DNA from 2 places in the Agrobacterium sp. 5Ca39 genome. Region 1 is predicted to be linked to the other one. Evidence: riboswitches for the same ligand, from Rfam matches in the RefSeq annotation. Region 1 holds a riboswitch; the other holds the start of a gene.
The links. A riboswitch is a leader RNA that binds a small molecule or an ion and turns the genes downstream of it on or off. The one in region 1 is predicted to bind S-adenosylmethionine.
Positions count from the first base shown of each region.

Region 2: another riboswitch for S-adenosylmethionine. It lies ahead of metA (homoserine O-acetyltransferase MetA); the one in region 1 lies ahead of ACZ47E_RS00530 (O-succinylhomoserine sulfhydrylase).

Region 1 is NZ_AP026436.1:110,712-114,476, forward strand. It holds gene apaG (Co2+/Mg2+ efflux protein ApaG) at 1-320, opposite strand, end outside; gene ACZ47E_RS00530 (O-succinylhomoserine sulfhydrylase) at 552-1,736, opposite strand; SAM riboswitch at 1,780-1,858, opposite strand; gene ACZ47E_RS00535 (2'-deoxycytidine 5'-triphosphate deaminase) at 1,932-3,029, shown strand; tRNA gene ACZ47E_RS00540 (tRNA-Gly) at 3,088-3,161, shown strand; gene aqpZ (aquaporin Z) at 3,301-3,765, shown strand, end outside.
Region 2 is NZ_AP026436.1:2,355,195-2,358,959, forward strand. It holds gene ACZ47E_RS11640 (ABC-F family ATP-binding cassette domain-containing protein) at 1-1,671, opposite strand, end outside; gene ACZ47E_RS11645 (thiamine diphosphokinase) at 1,676-2,329, opposite strand; SAM riboswitch at 2,419-2,495, shown strand; gene metA (homoserine O-acetyltransferase MetA) at 2,580-3,506, shown strand; gene ACZ47E_RS11655 (aldose epimerase family protein) at 3,583-3,765, shown strand, end outside.

The sequences.
Region 1 (3,765 bases):
CTTTCCGTTTCCATCTCGTAATGTCCGAACATAAGGCCGGACGGCGTGTCCAACGGGCAGCCGGAGGAATATTCGTAGGTGTCGCCGGGCTTGAGATGCGGTTGTTCTCCCACGACACCCGGTCCGTAGACTTCGTCCACCTGACCGTTCTGGTCAGTGATATGCCAATAGCGATTGACGAGAGTAACGGGAACATCCGAGTTATTCGCGATCACGACCTTGTAGCCCCAGACGTAGCGGTCGTCATCCGGGTCGGATTGTTCTTCGAGATAATACGGATCAACCGTCACCTCGATATCCCTTGTCAGAGCACGATACATACGCGCCACACCTCGATATTTTCCCTGCCCGCTTATCCTACACTATAGGCTCTGGCTATCGTCAAGAAAATGAATGACTTGAGGGGCAGGAGCTGTCTCCCGTTGCGCTGTTTTTTACCGTTAGGGATAACGGAAAAGGTAAATAATGGTTGCCTGATACTGGCTTTCGAGGCCATCAAACGCGACATGGCCCGGCGTTCCCGCGGGGCCACGTCGCTTATTGAATGAATGTCAGGCCGAAACAGCTGCCAGACCCTTTGCCAGATCTTCCAGCAGATCGTCCGTATCCTCGATGCCGCAGGAAAGGCGCAAAGTGCCGCCGGAGATACCGAGTTCCGCCCGTGCCTCGTCTGTGAGGTTCTTGTGCGTCGTGGTGCCGGGATGGGTGATGAGGCTCTTGGCATCGCCCAGATTGTTGGAAATCTTCACGATCTCAAGCGCGTTCTGCAGCTTGAAGGCCGCTTCCTTGCCGCCCTTCAATTCGAAAGCCACCAGCGTCGAACCACCGGACATCTGCCGTGCAATGATGTCGGCCTGCGGGTGATCGGCGCGGCCGGGATAGATGACCTTGGCGACCTTAGCGCTATCGGCCAGGAAGTCCGCGATCTTCGAGGCATTGGCCGTCTGCTGCTTCACGCGCAGCGGCAGCGTCTCGATGCCCTTCAGAAGCGTCCAGGCATTGAACGGCGACATGGCCGGGCCGGTGTGGCGGAAATAATCCTGCAGCTCTTCCTCAATCCACTTCTTGTCGGAAAGGATCACGCCGCCGAGGCAGCGACCCTGGCCGTCAATATGTTTGGTGGCCGAATAAACGACGATATGGGCGCCGAGTTCGAGCGGCTTCTGGAAAAGCGGTGTGGCGAAGACATTGTCAACGACCACTTTCGCACCGATCTGGTTGGCAAGCTTCGCCACGCCGGCGATATCCACCACTTCGAGTGTCGGATTGGTTGGGCTTTCGAGGAAAAACAGCTTGGTGTTTGGCTGGATTGCCTTTTCCCAGTTGCCGAGATCACGTCCGTCGATCAGCGTGCATTCGATGCCATATTTCGGCGCGAGCGTTTCAACCACCCAGCGGCAGGAGCCGAAGAGGGCACGGGCGGCAACGATATGGTCGCCGGCGCGCAGCTGACACATGATGGCGGCGGTGACGGCGGCCATGCCCGAAGCAAGTGCGCGGGCGTCTTCAGCGCCTTCCAGCAGGCACATGCGCTTTTCGAACATGTCATTGGTCGGGCTGGCGTATCGGGCGTAGATAAAGCCGTCGGTTTCACCCTTGAAGCGCGCTTCGGCTGCTTCAGAGTTTTCGTAGACGAAGCCTTGGGTCAGATAAATCGCTTCCGACGTCTCACCGTAAGGGGAGCGTAGCGTACCGCCGTGAACGAGCTGGGTTGCCGGGCGCCATTTATTGCTCATGTGATCACCTTCAAAACAAAAAAACCGGCCGCAAAAGCAGACCGGTTCCTAGCACCCGGTCTTTTTAGCCACTTGTTTAACGTGGCTGCAAGCCGACCGGCCAAATCACCACGGGATAAGCTTGCCATACTGCCGTTACCGGCTTGCGTCAATGCTTTCCTTTTGGTTTTGTCGCCGTAAAAAGGAATGACGACCATGATGAGAACCACGGGCATTTTGGCGGATGGCGCAATCCGCGCGCTGTTTGCAGGCGGCAAGCTGAAAAGCGAGGCCGATCTCGATGTCGATCAGGTGCAGCCCGCCAGCCTCGACCTCAGGCTTGGCTCCAGGGCCTATCGTGTTCGTGCAAGTTTCATGCCCGGCCCCGGAACCAAGGTCATCGACAAGCTCAATCGTCTCAGCCTGCACGAGGTGGATCTCAGCCAGGGCGCGGTGCTGGAAACCGGCTGTGTCTATATCGTTCCGCTGATGGAAAGCCTTGCGCTGCCGGCGGACATGTCCGCCTCGGCCAATCCTAAGAGTTCGACCGGTCGCCTCGATATCTTCACCCGCGTCATGACCGACAATGCGCAGGAATTCGACAAGATACCGGCGGGATACACAGGTCCGCTCTATCTGGAAATCAGCCCGCGCACCTTCCCCGTTGTGGTTCGCCGTGGCTCGCGCCTGTCGCAGATCCGTTTCCGCATTGGCCATTCGCTGCTGAATGAAAGCGAGCTTCTGAAACTGCACGAGACGGAAACGCTGGTCGCCAGCGAAAGCCCGAACGTGACGGGCGGTGGTATCGCACTCTCGATCGACCTCAAGGGATTTGGCGAAAACGGGCTGATCGGTTATCGCGGCAAACACCATACGGCGGTGGTGGATGTCGACAAGAAGGCCCAGCACGATGTTCTCGATTTCTGGGAACCGCTCTATGCGCGCGGCCGCGCCGAACTGATCCTCGACCCGGACGAATTCTATATTCTCGTTTCGCGCGAAGCCGTCCACGTGCCGCCGCTTTATGCGGCCGAAATGACGCCCTTCGATCCGCTGGTGGGCGAATTCCGTGTGCACTATGCCGGTTTCTTTGACCCCGGCTTCGGCCACGCGCAGGCGGGGGGCACCGGCAGCCGCGCCGTGCTGGAAGTGCGCAGCCATGAGGTGCCCTTTATCCTCGAGCATGGCCAGATCGTCGGCCGGTTGGTTTATGAGCATATGCTGCAGAAACCGGAAGGCCTTTATGGCACCGGTCTCGGCTCCAACTATCAGGCGCAGGGGCTGAAGCTCTCCAAGCACTTTCGCGCCGCATAATGAGCTGCGGCGGGCGCTTGACACCCGCCGCGAACTATCCGATGTCTTGTTTGTGGGTGCGGGTGTAGCTCAATGGTAGAGCAGCAGCTTCCCAAGCTGAATACGAGGGTTCGATTCCCTTCACCCGCTCCAGTCTCCCTTGATCCCCTCGCCAAAAATATTGGCCCCTGTCTGCTGCCACGTCGGTGGCAGCGGGACTATGTGATTTTGCTTGACTACGATTAAATTGCACGTAATAGTTGATCCAGTCGTAACATGATGGGGAAATGTTATGAGTCGCAAACTTCTCTCTGAATTTTTGGGAACCTTCTGGCTGGTCTTTGGTGGCTGTGGCAGCGCGGTTTTTGCTGCTGCTTTTCCTGAACTCGGCATTGGCTTCCTGGGTGTCGCGTTCGCCTTCGGTCTGACGGTTCTGACCATGGCCTACGCGGTTGGCGGTATTTCCGGCGGGCATTTCAATCCAGCTGTTTCGGTCGGCCTGTCCGTTGCCGGTAAATTTCCGGCAGCAAACCTAGTGCCCTATATCGTTGCGCAGGTCTTGGGGGCGGTCGTTGCCGCGGCGGCTCTTTACGTGATCGTCACCGGCAAGGCGGGGGCTGACATTGGTGGTTTTGCTGCCAATGGCTATGGGGAGCATTCGCCGGGGGGATATTCGCTCCTGTCGGCGTTGCTGATCGAGGTTATTCTGACGGCGTTTTTCCTGATCATCATTCTGGGGTCGACGCATGGCAGGGTG
Region 2 (3,765 bases), 580 kb from region 1:
TTTTGCAATCTCTTCCTGCGCCTTCTCCATCTCCTTGGGGAGATTTTCGAGGGCGAATTTCTGCTTGAACGAAAGCTTGGCCTTGGCCTTTCCAGGCTCCTGCGAAGACGGGGCTGAAGGTGCGGCTTTCGCCTTTTCCTGTCTCTCAGCTTTTCGTTTCTCTTCCGCAGCTCCCTTGCGCTGCGCCATCATATCCGAATAGCCACCGGCATATTCGATCCAGCGTCCGTCCGGTTGATCGGGATTGGCCGGCGCGATGGTGGAGGTGACCGTACGGTCAAGAAAATCACGGTCGTGGCTGACAAGGATGACCGTGCCGGAAAAACCGGCCACGATCTCCTGCAACAGATCCAGCGTTTCGATATCGAGATCGTTGGTCGGTTCGTCGAGAATCAGAAGATTGGTCGGCCGGGCGAGAATACGCGCCAGAATGAGCCTTGCACGCTCGCCGCCGGAAAGGTTGCGGATGGGTGTGCGGGCCTGTTCCGGCTGGAACAGAAAGTCCTTCATATAACCCGTGACATGCTTCACCTCGCCATTGACGAGAAGATTGTCGCCCCGGCCGTCGGTCAAATAATGTGCGAGCGTATCGTTGGGATTGAGCTCCTCGCGCTTCTGGTCAAGCGTTGCGATCTCGAGATTGGTGCCGAGCTTGACCCAGCCGCTGTCTGGTTCAAGCTGGCCGGTGAGCATCTTCAGCAACGTTGTCTTGCCCGCGCCATTCGGTCCGACGAGACCGATGCAATCGCCGCGATGCACCCGCAGTGAGAACGGCGCGACAATCATGCGCTCACCGTAAGCCTTGGTGATAGCCTCCGCCTCGATGACCAGCTTGCCGGACTCCCGGCCTTCCGTGACGGTCGCCTGTACAGTCCCCTGCGGCCCCTTGTGCCCACGATATTCCGCCCGCATGGCCTGAAGCTCACCGACACGGCGCATGTTGCGCTTGCGCCTTGCAGTCACGCCATACCGCATCCAGTGTTCTTCGCGCTCGATGGCCTTGCCGAGCTTGTGTTGTTCAAGCTCTTCCTCTTCAAGCACCTTGTCACGCCATTCCTCGAAATGGGCAAAACCACGATTGAGACGGCGGGACTGGCCGCGATCGAGCCAGACGGTCGAGGTCGAAACCCGTTCGAGAAAACGACGGTCGTGCGAAATCAGCACCAGCGCGCTGCGCGTCTGCTGGAGTTCGCTTTCAAGCCATTCGATTGTCGGCAGATCCAGATGGTTGGTGGGTTCGTCCAGCATCAGAATATCGGGCTCCGGCGCCATGACACGGGCAAGCGCGGCGCGGCGCGCTTCACCACCGGAAAGGTTTGCCGGATTTTCCTGACCCGTAAGCCCGAGATGCTCGAGAAGATAAGTAACCCGATAGGCATCGTCGCCAGGCCCGAGCCCCGCCTCGGCATAGGCCTGAACGGTATCGTAACCGGCAAAATCCGGAGCCTGTTCCAGATAACGGATGGTTGCAGCGGGATGACGGAAAACCTCGCCCGACTGGGCCTCGACAAGGCCCGCTGCGATCTTCATCAGCGTGGACTTGCCGGAACCGTTGCGTCCGACAAGGCAGATGCGGTCGCCCGGCTCCACCTGGAGATTGGCGCCGTCCAGCAGCGGGGTAACGCCGAAGGTCAGCTTGATGTCATCGAGTTTCAAAATAGGGGGTGCCAAGGCGTCAGGCTCCGGTCAGATCATAAGGGCGGGCGAGCACGATGGCTTTTCCGCTTTTAAGCGAAAAATGCACAGGGCCGCCATTCGCGACATTGGAAATAGTGCGGGAGGAACCGAAAGCAAGCGCGAAATCCTCCAGCGGGTAACGCACATTGCCGATATCCAGCCCCTCCAGGGCTGTGAAGCCGGCCACCGAGAAAAGCGAGCCTGCGGGTAGAGAGACATCAAGCGAGCCCGGGAGCAGCGGCCGGGCCTCTTCCTCGCCGGAGGTGAGCGAAACATCGAGACCACGTTCGGCAAGCGCGACGGCGTAAAGGAGGTGCTGGAGGGCATGGTCGCTTCGTGCACCCCCGAGCGCGCCGACAAGCACCAGCGTACCGGCGCCGCGGGCGAGCGCCTCCGAGACCGCTATCTCACCGTCGGTCACCGCCTTTGCTGCCGGGTAAGGCTGCCGTGTCACACCGGGCCAGGCATCCAGCAACTCTTTGGTGGCGGAATCGAAATCCCCGACCCACAACTCCGGTGTGAGGCCAAGCGGCCGTGCGTGGCGCATGCCGCCATCAGCCGCGATCACGCGGCTACCCGCGACCACGTCCCTGAGACGATCAGTAACCGTAACATCGCCGCCGAGCAGAATGGTGAAGTGCGCTTTATCCATGCCCTGCCTTATCGCACCTCGGCCGAAAATGGAAAGCCGAAAGCCTCCGAAAACCGTCCATATTGATTTTCGTCGGCTTCGGGATTATGAAACGCCTTAGTGGTGATTTGCCGACCGGCTTGCAGCCACTTTAAAGAAGTCGCTAAAGGGTCGAGGAAAAAGGCAATTTCCTGGGACCGGTCGCGATTTCCGCTGCCGGTTTTTTTGTTTTCGCAACGTTCTTTACGTGATCCGGAAAAGAGAGTTCGACATGCCGATCAAGATTCCCGATACGCTTCCCGCCTTTGAGACCCTCGTTCACGAGGGCGTGCGGGTCATGACCGAAACGGCGGCCATCCGGCAGGATATCCGCCCGCTCCAGATCGGGCTTCTCAACCTCATGCCGAACAAGATCAAGACGGAAATCCAGATGGCGCGCCTCGTTGGCGCCTCGCCGCTTCAGGTTGAGTTGTCGCTTGTGCGCATCGGCGGTCATCGCGCCAAGAACACGCCGGAAGAACATCTCCTCTCCTTCTACGAGACGTGGGAAGAGGTGCGTCACCGCAAGTTCGACGGTTTCATCATCACCGGTGCTCCCATTGAGCTGCTGGACTATGAGGACGTCACCTACTGGAATGAAATACAAAAGATTTTCGAGTGGACGCGGACCAATGTCCATTCGACCCTCAACGTCTGCTGGGGCGCGATGGCCGCCATCTATCACTTCCACGGCGTGCCTAAATACGAGCTGAAGGAAAAGGCTTTCGGTGTTTACCGCCACCGCAATCTTTGCCCCTCGTCGATCTACCTCAATGGTTTTTCGGACGATTTCCAGGTTCCCGTGTCACGCTGGACGGAAGTGCGCCGCGCCGACATCGAAAAACATCCGGAACTCGAAATCCTCATGGAGTCGGAGGAAATGGGTGTATGTCTGGTACATGAGAAGGCAGGCAACCGTCTCTATATGTTCAATCATGTCGAATATGATTCGACATCGCTTTCGGACGAGTACTTCCGCGATGTTCACGCCGGCGTGCCGATCAAGCTGCCGCATGATTATTTTCCGCATAACGATCCCGAACTCGCGCCCCTTAACCGCTGGCGCAGTCATGCCCATCTGTTTTTCGGAAACTGGATCAACGAGATATACCAGACGACACCATATGAACTCGAGGCCATCGGCCAGCTGGCGGCCTGAATTTGCGGGATTGCGAATTGCCGGGAAATGACGCAACGTCCGCCCGGCAATTCATGGCAACCGGGAGAATGATGTTATGAGCGACGGGGCAGCACGGGAGAATTTTGGTTTCACGGCAACGGGCGAAAAGGTCGAGCGTGTCACCATTTCGAAAGGTGGGCTTACAGCGAAGGTCATTACCTGGGGTGCCGTCATCCAGGATTTGCGCCTTGAGGGTCACCAGCCGCCGCTCGTTCTCGGCTTCGACAAATTCGAGGAT